DNA from 2 places in the Citrobacter portucalensis genome. Region 1 is predicted to be linked to the other one. Evidence: predicted binding sites of a transcription regulator. Region 1 holds the regulator's gene; the other holds the start of a gene.
What was found. Region 1 encodes sigma-54, which starts transcription at its own class of promoters, with help from an activator protein. Its sites were predicted from a motif close to GTTGGCACANNTTTCGCTNT; they were not measured.

Region 1 (5,447 bases):
AAAAGGATGCCATTGGGTTGTTATGCTTCATCCTGTCCACCTTCGGTGTCCGTGATGATTTGATACAACTCCTGGTCACTCTGCGCGGCGCGCAGACGACGACAGATGGTTTTATCTGCCAGACGTTTTGCGACCAGTGACAACGTATGCAAATGCGTCTTGGTTTGGTCTGCCGGGACCAGCAGGGCGAAAAGCAGATCGACAGGTTGATTATCAATGGCGTCGAAGGCGATGGGTGTTTCGAGTTGAACAAACACACCAACCGCGCGCATCGTGTCTTCTTCCAGCTTTCCGTGCGGGATAGCAATACCATTACCGATGCCGGTACTGCCCATTTTTTCACGCGTCAGAATGGCTTCAAATACCACCTGAGCAGGCAAGCTAAGCTGTTTTGCCGCAAGTTCGCTGATGATTTCCAGTGCGCGCTTCTTGCTTTGGCAGTGAACGCCTGCGCGTGTACATTCCTGGTTAAGAACAGTGCTCAGTTGTAGAGTCGTATCGTTATTTGTCATAATTTCACCTAAGCGCTAACTGTACAAATGGCCCGTTGTGCTACACAACAGGCCGTCCTGCACCCGCTAACTGCCCGGACAAGTTAGTGCTGTTTCAGTTTATCTTTATGTTTTGTTAACTGCCGAGCCAGTTTATCAATTAAACCGTCAATGGCGGCGTACATATCCTGACCTTCCGCGCTGGCATGAATTTCGCCACCGTTCACATGCAGTGTTGCATCCGAGATATGTGTAACCTTCTCCACTTTCAACACAATATAGACCTGATTAATCCGGTCGAAATATTGTTCGAGCTTGGCAAATTTTGTATTCACAAAATCGCGCAGGGCTTCGGTGATTTCGACGTTGTTTCCAGTGATGTTGAGCTGCATAGTGTCTTCCTTATCGGTTGGGTCACACCAGCTGTTTGCGCTGGTTAGACGGCGGAATGGATAAAGACTCTCGGTACTTCGCAACGGTGCGGCGTGCCACCATGATACCCTGTTCTGACAGCATAGAGGTTAACTTGCTGTCACTCAGCGGTTTCGCGGGGTTTTCCGCAGCAATTAATTTCTTCACCAGCGCACGGATAGCTGTGGATGAGGCTTCACCTCCGCCTTCAGTGTTAACGTGACTGGAAAAGAAATACTTCAATTCAAAAATGCCGCGCGGACTGTGCAGATACTTTTGCGTGGTCACACGGGAAATGGTCGATTCGTGCATCTCGACGGCCTGGGCGATATCCGCCAGTACCATCGGTTTCATAAACTCTTCGCCTTGCTCAAAGAAAGCTTGCTGCTGCTCAACGATGCAGCGGCTGACGCGCAGCAACGTATCATTGCGGCTTTCCAGGCTTTTAATCAGCCACTTCGCATCTTGCAGATTGCTACGAATAAACTGGCTGTCGGCATCGTTGCGCGCGCTATTGCACATGGCGGCGTAGTGCTGGTTAATCTGTAAGCGCGGAATGCTGTCGCCGTTGAGTTCGACCACCCAGCGATCGTTATGCTTACGCACCAGCACATCCGGAATGACGTACTCCGGCTCGCCGGTCTGGATCGATTGCCCTGGGCGGGGATCAAGCGACTGGATGAGGTTGACGGCTTCTTTCAGCACGTCTTCTTTCAGCCGGGTCACGCGCATCAGGGTGCGGAAGTCATGGTTGGCTAACAGATCGAGGTGATCGCTGATGATCAGACGCGCTTCTTCCAGCCACGGCGTGGCTTTATCAAACTGCGAAAGTTGGATCAGTAAGCAGTCACGGAGATCTTTGGCGGCCACGCCAACGGGATCAAAGCGCTGAACGCGTTTAAGCACGGCTTCGATTTCGTCCATACCGACGTCGTCATCGCCCATGCTTTCGAGAATATCGTCCAGGGTCACGGTGAGATAACCGGTTTCGTCTACCGCATCCACAATGGATGTCGCAATGGCGCGATCGGTATCCGAGAACGGGGTCAGTTCCACTTGCCACATCAGGTAATCCTGTAGTGATTGCGTGGTCTCACCCTGATACACAGGCAGTTCGTCGTCGATGTAATCCCCGCTGGTGCCCGAAGGCGTCCCGGCGGTGTATATTTCATCCCAACTGGCGTCAAGCGGTAACTCCTCAGGCATCTCTTTTTGTTCGAGTGCATCTGCGGTGTCGAGGGTTTCGCTGTCCTGTTTTTCCTGGGTATCAATTTCGTCGTGAAGATCGGTTTGCTCGAGCAGTGGGTTACTTTCCAGCGCTTGCTGAAGTTCTTGCTGAAGTTCCAGCGTGGACAGCTGCAACAGACGGATAGCCTGTTGTAGCTGAGGCGTCATCGCCAGTTGTTGGCTAAGCCTGAGTTGCAAACCTTGCTTCATGTTCAGAGTTGTTTTCTCCTGCAGTGACGTGAAGTCTTCTACCCTATCAGAGTCTGAAGTCTTCCCCAAGGTATACGCGCTTAACGTGCTCATCCTGCAGTATTTCTGTTGGCGTGCCGTGCGCGATCAGGTGTCCCTGACTTACGATATAGGCACGCTCACACACTGCCAGCGTTTCGCGGACGTTGTGGTCGGTAATCAGCACGCCAAGGCCGCTGTCGCGAAGGTGTTCGATGATCCGTTTAATATCAATAACAGAAATCGGGTCAACACCGGCAAACGGTTCATCCAGCAGGATAAATTTTGGATTAGCGGCCAGTGCGCGAGCGATTTCCACGCGGCGTCGTTCACCACCGGAGAGCGACTGACCTAAGCTGTCGCGCAGGTGCTCGATGTGGAATTCTTCCATCAGCTCGTTGGCCCGATCTTCCCGCTGCTCGCTGGTCAGATCGTCACGAATTTGCAGTACCGCCATCAGGTTATCAAACACGCTCAGGCGACGGAAAATCGATGCTTCCTGCGGTAAGTAGCCGATGCCGCGACGCGCGCGCGCATGCAGAGGCAGCAGACTGATGTCTTCGTCATCAATGATAATGTTACCCGCATCGCGCGGGACAATGCCGACTACCATGTAAAAGGTTGTTGTCTTGCCTGCACCGTTAGGACCGAGCAGACCGACGATCTCCCCTGAGTTGACGGTCAGACTGACATCTTCAACCACACGACGGCCTTTATAGGCTTTTGCAAGGTTCTTTGCAGTTAATGTTGCCATAACGAATCAGTTACCTTTTTTCTCTGCCGGAGCCTTGTTTTTGTCCTGCAACTGCGACGGAACCAGAACGGTGGTGACGCGTTTGCCTTTATCGCTGAAGGCCTGCATTTTCTGCTCTTTTACCAGATAGGTGATCTTATCGCCTGTGATGTTGCTATCGAGCTGTTCCAGATACGCCTTGCCGGTGAGAACGACAAAGTCTTTCGCCAGTTCATAGTGCATCTGAGAGGCGTGGCCTTTAACCGGTTTACCGTTGTCCTGCATCTGGTAAAACGTCGCTGGATTTCCATAGCCATCAATCACTTCTTTGCCGTCTTCACCGCCAGGACGGGTCACGACGACTTTATCGGCGTTAATTTTGATGGTGCCCTGAGTCACAATCACGTTGCCAGTAAACGTCACCACGTTGCCCTGCATATCCAGGGACTGCTGGTCCGATTCAATGTGAATCGGCTGCTCGGTATCGCCGGTGACGGCAAATGCCGGAATGCTGGCGGCCAGAAGTGAGCTGGCAAGTACAAGATTAAGGCTGAGTTTGTTTGTTTTGGATTTCATATGAGGTTCTAACCTTTTCAATCAGCTCGGCGTTCTTGCTGCGTAAGTTGCCGCGCATCTTCAGTCCGCTGGAGTTAAATGTTGTGCCATACAACGTCACCAGATCATCGGAAGTGACGTCTTGTGTCACCAGGTTAATCTGCGCGTTATCGGTCGTAATTCTGCGTAGTTGAGAGTCAGGCACCAGGGCGTTAACCTCAACATGGCCGTACAGATACAGCATCCGATCGTTGGTCAATTTGGCTTTATCGGCCTTGATCGTCCAGGTCGGTACTTTATCCTTATCAAACGTGGTTAATACCGGTTGAGTAAACCACGAAACCGCTTGTTCCGAATAATATTCAACGTGTTGTGCGATCAAGTGATAGCTCAGCGCGCCTTCCGGACTATACACGACGGTATCAGTATGTTCGCTCTTATAGGTTGGCTCGTTGTTATTGACGACGACCTGAGCGGTGTCATCTTTGTCTGCCAGATTAATACCAATCATCACAAGGACAGCCAGCGACAGTAGAATGATAACCCAACGTCTGGTTTTGCTCATATCGATTGCCCTTTGGCCTCGTCCAGTTTGCCCTGCGCCAGGAGTAATAAATCGCAGACTTCACGCACAGCGCCACGTCCACCATCAATGCGGGTGACATAATCGGCTCGCGGGATCAGCAGAGGGTGGGCATCTGCCACCGCGACGCTCAATCCTACTTTAGCCATCACCGGCCAGTCGATCAGGTCATCGCCAACGTAGGCGATATTCTCCGGCGCGATCGACAGTTTGCTAAGGAGATCGCCAAAGGCAACCAGTTTGTCTGACTGCCCCTGATACAGGTGGGTGATCCCCAAAGTGGCACAGCGATCTTCTACAAGTTTAGCCTTTCGTCCGGTAATAATGGCAACCTCAATACCGGAAGTGAGCGCACAGCGAATTCCGTAACCATCACGGACGTTAAAAGCCTTCAGCTCTTCACCGTTGTTGCCCATATAAATCAGACCATCAGACAGTACGCCATCCACATCCAGGATCAGCAAACGGATGTTTTCTGCCCGGGTGATAACGTCTGCGCTGACGGGTCCATAACAGGTCGCAAGCGACGCACCTGCTTTACTCATTTTCGTTATCCTTGAGTTTCTTACACTACACCTGCACGCAGCAGATCATGCATATGTAACACACCGAGTAACTGGTCGCCATCAGCAACCATTACCGAGGTGATATGGCGGGACTGCATTAAGTTCAGGGCATCGACGGCAAGAATACCCGGACGCACGCGAATGCCTCCAGGGGTCATCACATCGGCAATGCCTAACTGGCGTACATCAACGCCCATATCGAAGACACGACGTAAATCGCCATCGGTGAAAATACCGTCAATCTTCATGGCATCATCGCAAATGACGGTCATGCCGAGATTTTTACGCGTGATCTCAATTAAGGCGTCACGCAGGCTGGCGTTTTTGGTCACATGCGGGATCTCGTCGCCCGTATGCATAATATCGTTAACGCGCAGTAAAAGCTTACGGCCCAGTGCGCCACCGGGATGAGACAACGCAAAATCTTCCGCGGTAAAGCCGCGCGCTTTTAATAATGCCACCGCTAGGGCATCGCCCATCACCAGTGTTGCTGTCGTACTGCTGGTCGGCGCCAGGCCTAACGGACAAGCTTCCTTGGGCACTTTAACACACAGATGCACATCTGCCGCACGCGCCATACTGCTTTCAGGACGACCGGTCATGCAGATAAGCGGTACATGAAGACGTTTTAATACCGGGATCAGCGCCGCTAT
Region 2 (5,447 bases), 700 kb from region 1:
CAGGTGGGTTGATAAATGATAAGAGTACGGGTTCCGGTGGTGCGGCTTATCTGGATGTTAACTATAAATTTACTCCGTGGTTTAATCTTACCGTGCGGAATCGATATAACCATAATAACTACAGTTCAACCGATTTAAATGGTGATCTGGATAATAATGACACCTATGAAATAGGTAACTACTGGAACTTTACCATTACCGATAAATTCTCCTACACCTTTGAACCGCACTATTTTATGCGCGTCAATGACTTCAATAGCAGCAATGGAAAAGATCATCACTGGGAAATTACTAATACCTTTAAGTATCGTATTAATGAACACTGGCTGCCCTATCTGGAATTACGCTGGTTAGATCGCAATGTTGAGCCCTATCATCGTGAACAAAACCAGATTCGTGTCGGGGCAAAGTATTTCTTCTAATCTTTCCGAAATAAAAAAGCCGCTGATAATCAGCGGCTTTTTTGTGCTTACCTGAAAAAGAGTGTTAATTACTCTTCTTTCGCGCCACGCATTGCACGGCGACGATCGTTTTCAGTCAGGTGACGCTTACGGATACGGATAGAGGTTGGTGTTACTTCTACCAGTTCGTCGTCATCGATGAATTCCAGAGCCTGCTCCAGAGTCATCTTAACCGGCGGAACCAGAACCGTTGCTTCGTCAGTACCAGACGCACGCATGTTAGTCAGTTTCTTACCGGTCAGGCAGTTTACAGTCAGGTCGTTAGAGCGGCTGTGAATACCGATGATCTGGCCTTCGTAAACTTCAGCACCGTGACCCAGGAACAGCTTACCGCGGTCCTGCAGGCTGAACAGTGCGAACGCAACTGCTTTACCCTGGCCGTTGGAGATCAGTACGCCGTTCTGACGCTGACCCACATCACCCGCACGAACATCGTCGTAGTGGCTGAAGGTGGAGTACAGCAGACCGGTACCGGAAGTCATGGTCATGAATTCTGAACGGAAGCCGATCAGACCACGGCTTGGGATCACGTAGTCAAGACGTACGCGGCCTTTGCCATCTGGATTCATGTTTTTCAGGTCGCCTTTACGCTCACCCAGAGCTTGCATCACAGAACCCTGATGCTGCTCTTCAACGTCCAGCGTTACGTTTTCGAACGGCTCTTGTTTACGGCCATCGATTTCGCGGAAGATTACTTTCGGACGGGAAACCGCCATTTCGAAACCTTCACGACGCATGTTTTCGATCAGAACAGACAGGTGCAGCTCACCACGACCGGATACACGGAACGCATCCGCATCTTCGGTTTCTTCAACGCGCAGCGCAACGTTGTGCACCAGCTCTTTGTTCAGGCGGTCAAGGATCTGACGAGAGGTAACATATTTACCTTCTTTACCGCAGAACGGAGAGGTGTTTACGCAGAAGAACATGGTAACGGTCGGTTCATCAACGGACAGAGCTGGCAGCGCTTCAACATTCTGCGGATCGCAGATGGTGTCGGAGATGTTCAGTTCGCCCAGGCCGGTGATCGCGATGATATCGCCTGCTTCGGCAATATCACTCTCGATACGTTCCAGACCCAGATGGGTCAGAACTTTACCGACTTTACCGTTACGGGTTTTGCCTTCGCTATCAATGATAGTGATCTGCTGGTTCGGTTTAACTTTACCGCGTTTGATGCGGCCGATACCGATTACGCCAACGTAGTTGTTGTAGTCCAGCTGAGAGATTTGCATCTGCAGCGGGCCATCAAGATCTACGCTCGGAGCCGGTACACGATCAACGATAGTCTGATACAGCGGAGTCATGTCTTCAGCCATGTCTTCGTGATCCAGACCCGCGATACCGTTCAGCGCAGAAGCGTAAACGATCGGGAAGTCCAGCTGCTCGTCGGTAGCGTCGAGGTTAACGAACAGGTCAAATACCTGATCAACAACCCAGTCAGGACGCGCGCCAGGACGGTCAACTTTGTTGATAACAACAATTGGCTTCAGGCCATGGGCAAAGGCTTTTTTGGTCACGAAGCGCGTCTGCGGCATCGGACCGTCCATTGCATCCACCACCAGCAGCACAGAGTCGACCATGGACATTACACGTTCAACTTCACCACCGAAGTCGGCGTGCCCCGGGGTATCAACGATGTTGATACGGTAGTCATTCCATTTGATAGCGGTGTTTTTAGCGAGGATGGTAATCCCACGCTCTTTCTCCAAATCGTTGGAGTCCATCACGCGCTCTTGGGTTTCAGCACGCGCATCGAACGTACCGGATTGTTGGAGCAGCTTGTCTACCAGGGTCGTTTTACCATGGTCTACGTGCGCGATGATGGCGATGTTACGCAAATTTTCGATCACAACTTTGCCTCAGGCATTTTAGAAATAGCGCGTTATTGTACACGGATTAATCGCAGTACAAAACAGGATCACAAACATCCTCCGCAAACAAGTATTGCAGAGTTTCTTTGTGATCACATTCACGGAGCGTTAAAAGGGGTAATCTGACATGCTTTGCACCAATATGGTGCTTAATGTTCACATTAAAGCACTATAATGGTGCAATACAACCTTCATGGTGCAGCCCCTTTGCACGATGGTGCGCATGATAACGCCTTTTAGGGGCAATTTAAAAGTTGGCACAGATTTCGCTTTATATTTTTTATGGCGACACGGCCAATTTTTGCAGAATTGAAGACTTCGTTACCACGACGACAATGACCAATCCGGGAGAGTAAGTATGTCCGCTGAACACGTTTTGACGATGCTGAACGAACACGAAGTGAAGTTTGTTGATTTACGCTTCACTGATACCAAAGGTAAAGAACAGCACGTCACTATTCCTGCTCATCAGGTAAATGCCGAATTCTTTGAAGAAGGCAAAATGTTTGACGGCTCCTCAATCGGTGGCTGGAAAGGCATTAACGAATCAGACATGGTTCTGATGCCAGATGCGTCTACTGCTCTCATCGACCCGTTCTTTGAAGAGTCTACCCTGATCATCCGTTGCGATATCCTGGAACCAGGTACGCTGCAGGGCTACGACCGTGACCCGCGCTCCATTGCTAAACGTGCTGAAGAGTATCTGCGTTCTACCGGCATCGCAGACACCGTTCTGTTCGGACCAGAGCCAGAATTCTTCCTGTTTGACGACATCCGTTTCGGCGCAACTATTTCCGGTTCCCACGTGGCTATCGATGACATCGAAGGCGCATGGAACTCCTCCACCAAATACGAAGGTGGTAACAAAGGTCACCGTCCAGGCGTGAAAGGCGGTTACTTCCCGGTTCCTCCGGTAGATTCTTCTCAGGATATCCGTTCTACCATGTGTCTGATCATGGAAGAAATGGGCCTGGTTGTTGAAGCGCATCACCACGAAGTGGCGACTGCTGGTCAGAACGAAATCGCGACCCGCTTTAACACCATGACCAAAAAAGCGGACGAAATTCAGATCTACAAATATGTCGTTCACAACGTCGCTCACCGTTTCGGTAAAACCGCAACCTTTATGCCAAAACCAATGTTTGGCGATAACGGTTCCGGCATGCACTGCCACATGTCCCTGTCCAAGAACGGCGTAAACCTGTTCTCCGGTGACAAATATGCGGGTCTCTCTGAGCAGGCGCTGTACTACATCGGTGGCGTAATCAAGCACGCTAAAGCGATCAACGCCCTGGCTAACCCGACCACCAACTCCTACAAACGTCTGGTCCCGGGTTACGAAGCACCGGTAATGCTGGCTTACTCTGCCCGTAACCGTTCTGCGTCTATCCGTATCCCGGTAGTTGCTTCTCCGAAAGCGCGTCGTATCGAAGTGCGTTTCCCGGACCCGGCTGCTAACCCATACCTGTGCTTCGCAGCGCTGCTGATGGCTGGTCTTGACGGTATTAAGAACAAGATCCACCCGGGCGAAGCAATGGACAAAAACCTGTACGACCTGCCGCCGGAAGAAGCGAAAGAGATCCCACAGGTTGCTGGTTCTCTGGAAGAAGCACTGAAAGAACTGGATCTGGACCGCGAGTTCCTGACCGCAGGCGGCGTGTTCACCAATGAAGCGATCGATGCGTACATTGCGCTGCGTCGCGAAGAAGATGACCGCGTGCGTATGACTCCGCACCCGGTAGAGTTTGAGCTGTACTACAGCGTTTAATCGTTTGAGTTGCCGTGGAACTTTTAGCCTGCTCAGGCAGGCTTGAGATCGATGGTGAATGATAGGACGCCTGATGGCGCAAACTTATCAGGCCTGGAGGGTAACATTACCTTGTAGGCCGGATAAGGCAAAGCCGCCATCCGGCATCTATGTTTGCCAGTCATCTGTAGCCCATCCCCGGATGGGCTTTTTTCTCCACTAACAACCTGCTTTTTCGCGCTTTTTTGATGTAAAAAGCTATAATGCACTAAATTGGTGCAACACTTTTCAGGAGACTGCTGAATGGCAACCGGCACGCTGCCCGATGCTGGGCAGATCCTCAATTCTTTAATCAACAGCATCTTACTCGTCGACGATGAGCTGGCTGTACATTACGCCAACCCGGCGGCACAGCAGTTGCTCGCCCAAAGCTCCCGCAAACTGTTTGGTACACCGCTTCCCGATCTGTTGAGTTATTTCTCCTTAAACATCGGACTGATGCGAGAGAGCCTGGAAGCAGGCCAGGGCTTTACGGATAACGAAGTGACGCTGGTGATAGACAGCCACTCACATATCCTCTCTGTGACCGCTCAGAGGCTGCCTGATGGCCTTATCTTGCTGGAGATGGCCCCTATGGATAACCAGCGCCGTCTGAGTCAGGAACAGCTCCAGCACGCCCAGCAGATTGCCGCTCGCGATCTGGTGCGTGGTCTGGCACATGAAATTAAAAACCCGCTGGGCGGATTACGCGGTGCGGCGCAACTTCTCAGTAAAGCGCTTCCGGACCCGGCGCTGACCGAATATACCAAAGTCATTATTGAACAGGCGGACCGCCTGCGTAATCTGGTCGACCGTCTGCTGGGGCCACAACAGCCCGGCATGCACATCACGGAAAGTATTCACAAAGTGGCGGAACGCGTGGTGGCGCTGGTCTCGATGGAGCTGCCGGAAAACGTCACGCTAATCCGGGATTACGACCCAAGTCTGCCCGAATTACTGCACGACCCGGACCAGATCGAGCAGGTTTTGCTGAACATCGTACGCAATGCTTTGCAGGCGCTGGGACCGGAAGGCGGCGAGATCATTCTGCGCACCCGCACCGCGTTTCAGCTCACGCTACACGGCATGCGTTACCGTCTGGCGGCACGAATTGATGTAGAGGATAACGGTCCAGGTATTCCCTCGCATTTGCAGGATACGCTGTTCTACCCAATGGTTAGCGGTCGCGAAGGCGGTACCGGCCTTGGATTATCTATCGCCCGTAATTTGATTGATCAACATTCCGGCAAAATTGAATTTACCAGTTGGCCGGGTCATACCGAGTTCTCGGTTTACCTGCCTATCAGGAAATAAGGTGACGTTTAT

Region 2: glnA (glutamate--ammonia ligase) is a predicted target of sigma-54. The motif match lies at 2,589-2,608, and genes of this name have one in related genera.

The regions. Positions count from the first base shown of each region.
Region 1 is NZ_CP092466.1:526,960-532,406, forward strand. Features, by position in the region: gene ptsN (PTS IIA-like nitrogen regulatory protein PtsN) at 21-512, opposite strand; gene hpf (ribosome hibernation promoting factor) at 596-883, opposite strand; gene rpoN (RNA polymerase factor sigma-54) at 906-2,339, opposite strand; gene lptB (LPS export ABC transporter ATP-binding protein) at 2,386-3,111, opposite strand; gene lptA (lipopolysaccharide ABC transporter substrate-binding protein LptA) at 3,118-3,666, opposite strand; gene lptC (LPS export ABC transporter periplasmic protein LptC) at 3,635-4,210, opposite strand; gene kdsC (3-deoxy-manno-octulosonate-8-phosphatase KdsC) at 4,207-4,773, opposite strand; gene kdsD (arabinose-5-phosphate isomerase KdsD) at 4,794-5,447, opposite strand, start outside.
Region 2 is NZ_CP092466.1:4,952,285-4,957,731, forward strand. Features, by position in the region: gene ompL (porin OmpL) at 1-422, shown strand, start outside; gene typA (ribosome-dependent GTPase TypA) at 491-2,314, opposite strand; gene glnA (glutamate--ammonia ligase) at 2,694-4,103, shown strand; gene glnL (nitrogen regulation protein NR(II)) at 4,386-5,435, shown strand; gene glnG (nitrogen regulation protein NR(I)) at 5,446-5,447, shown strand, end outside.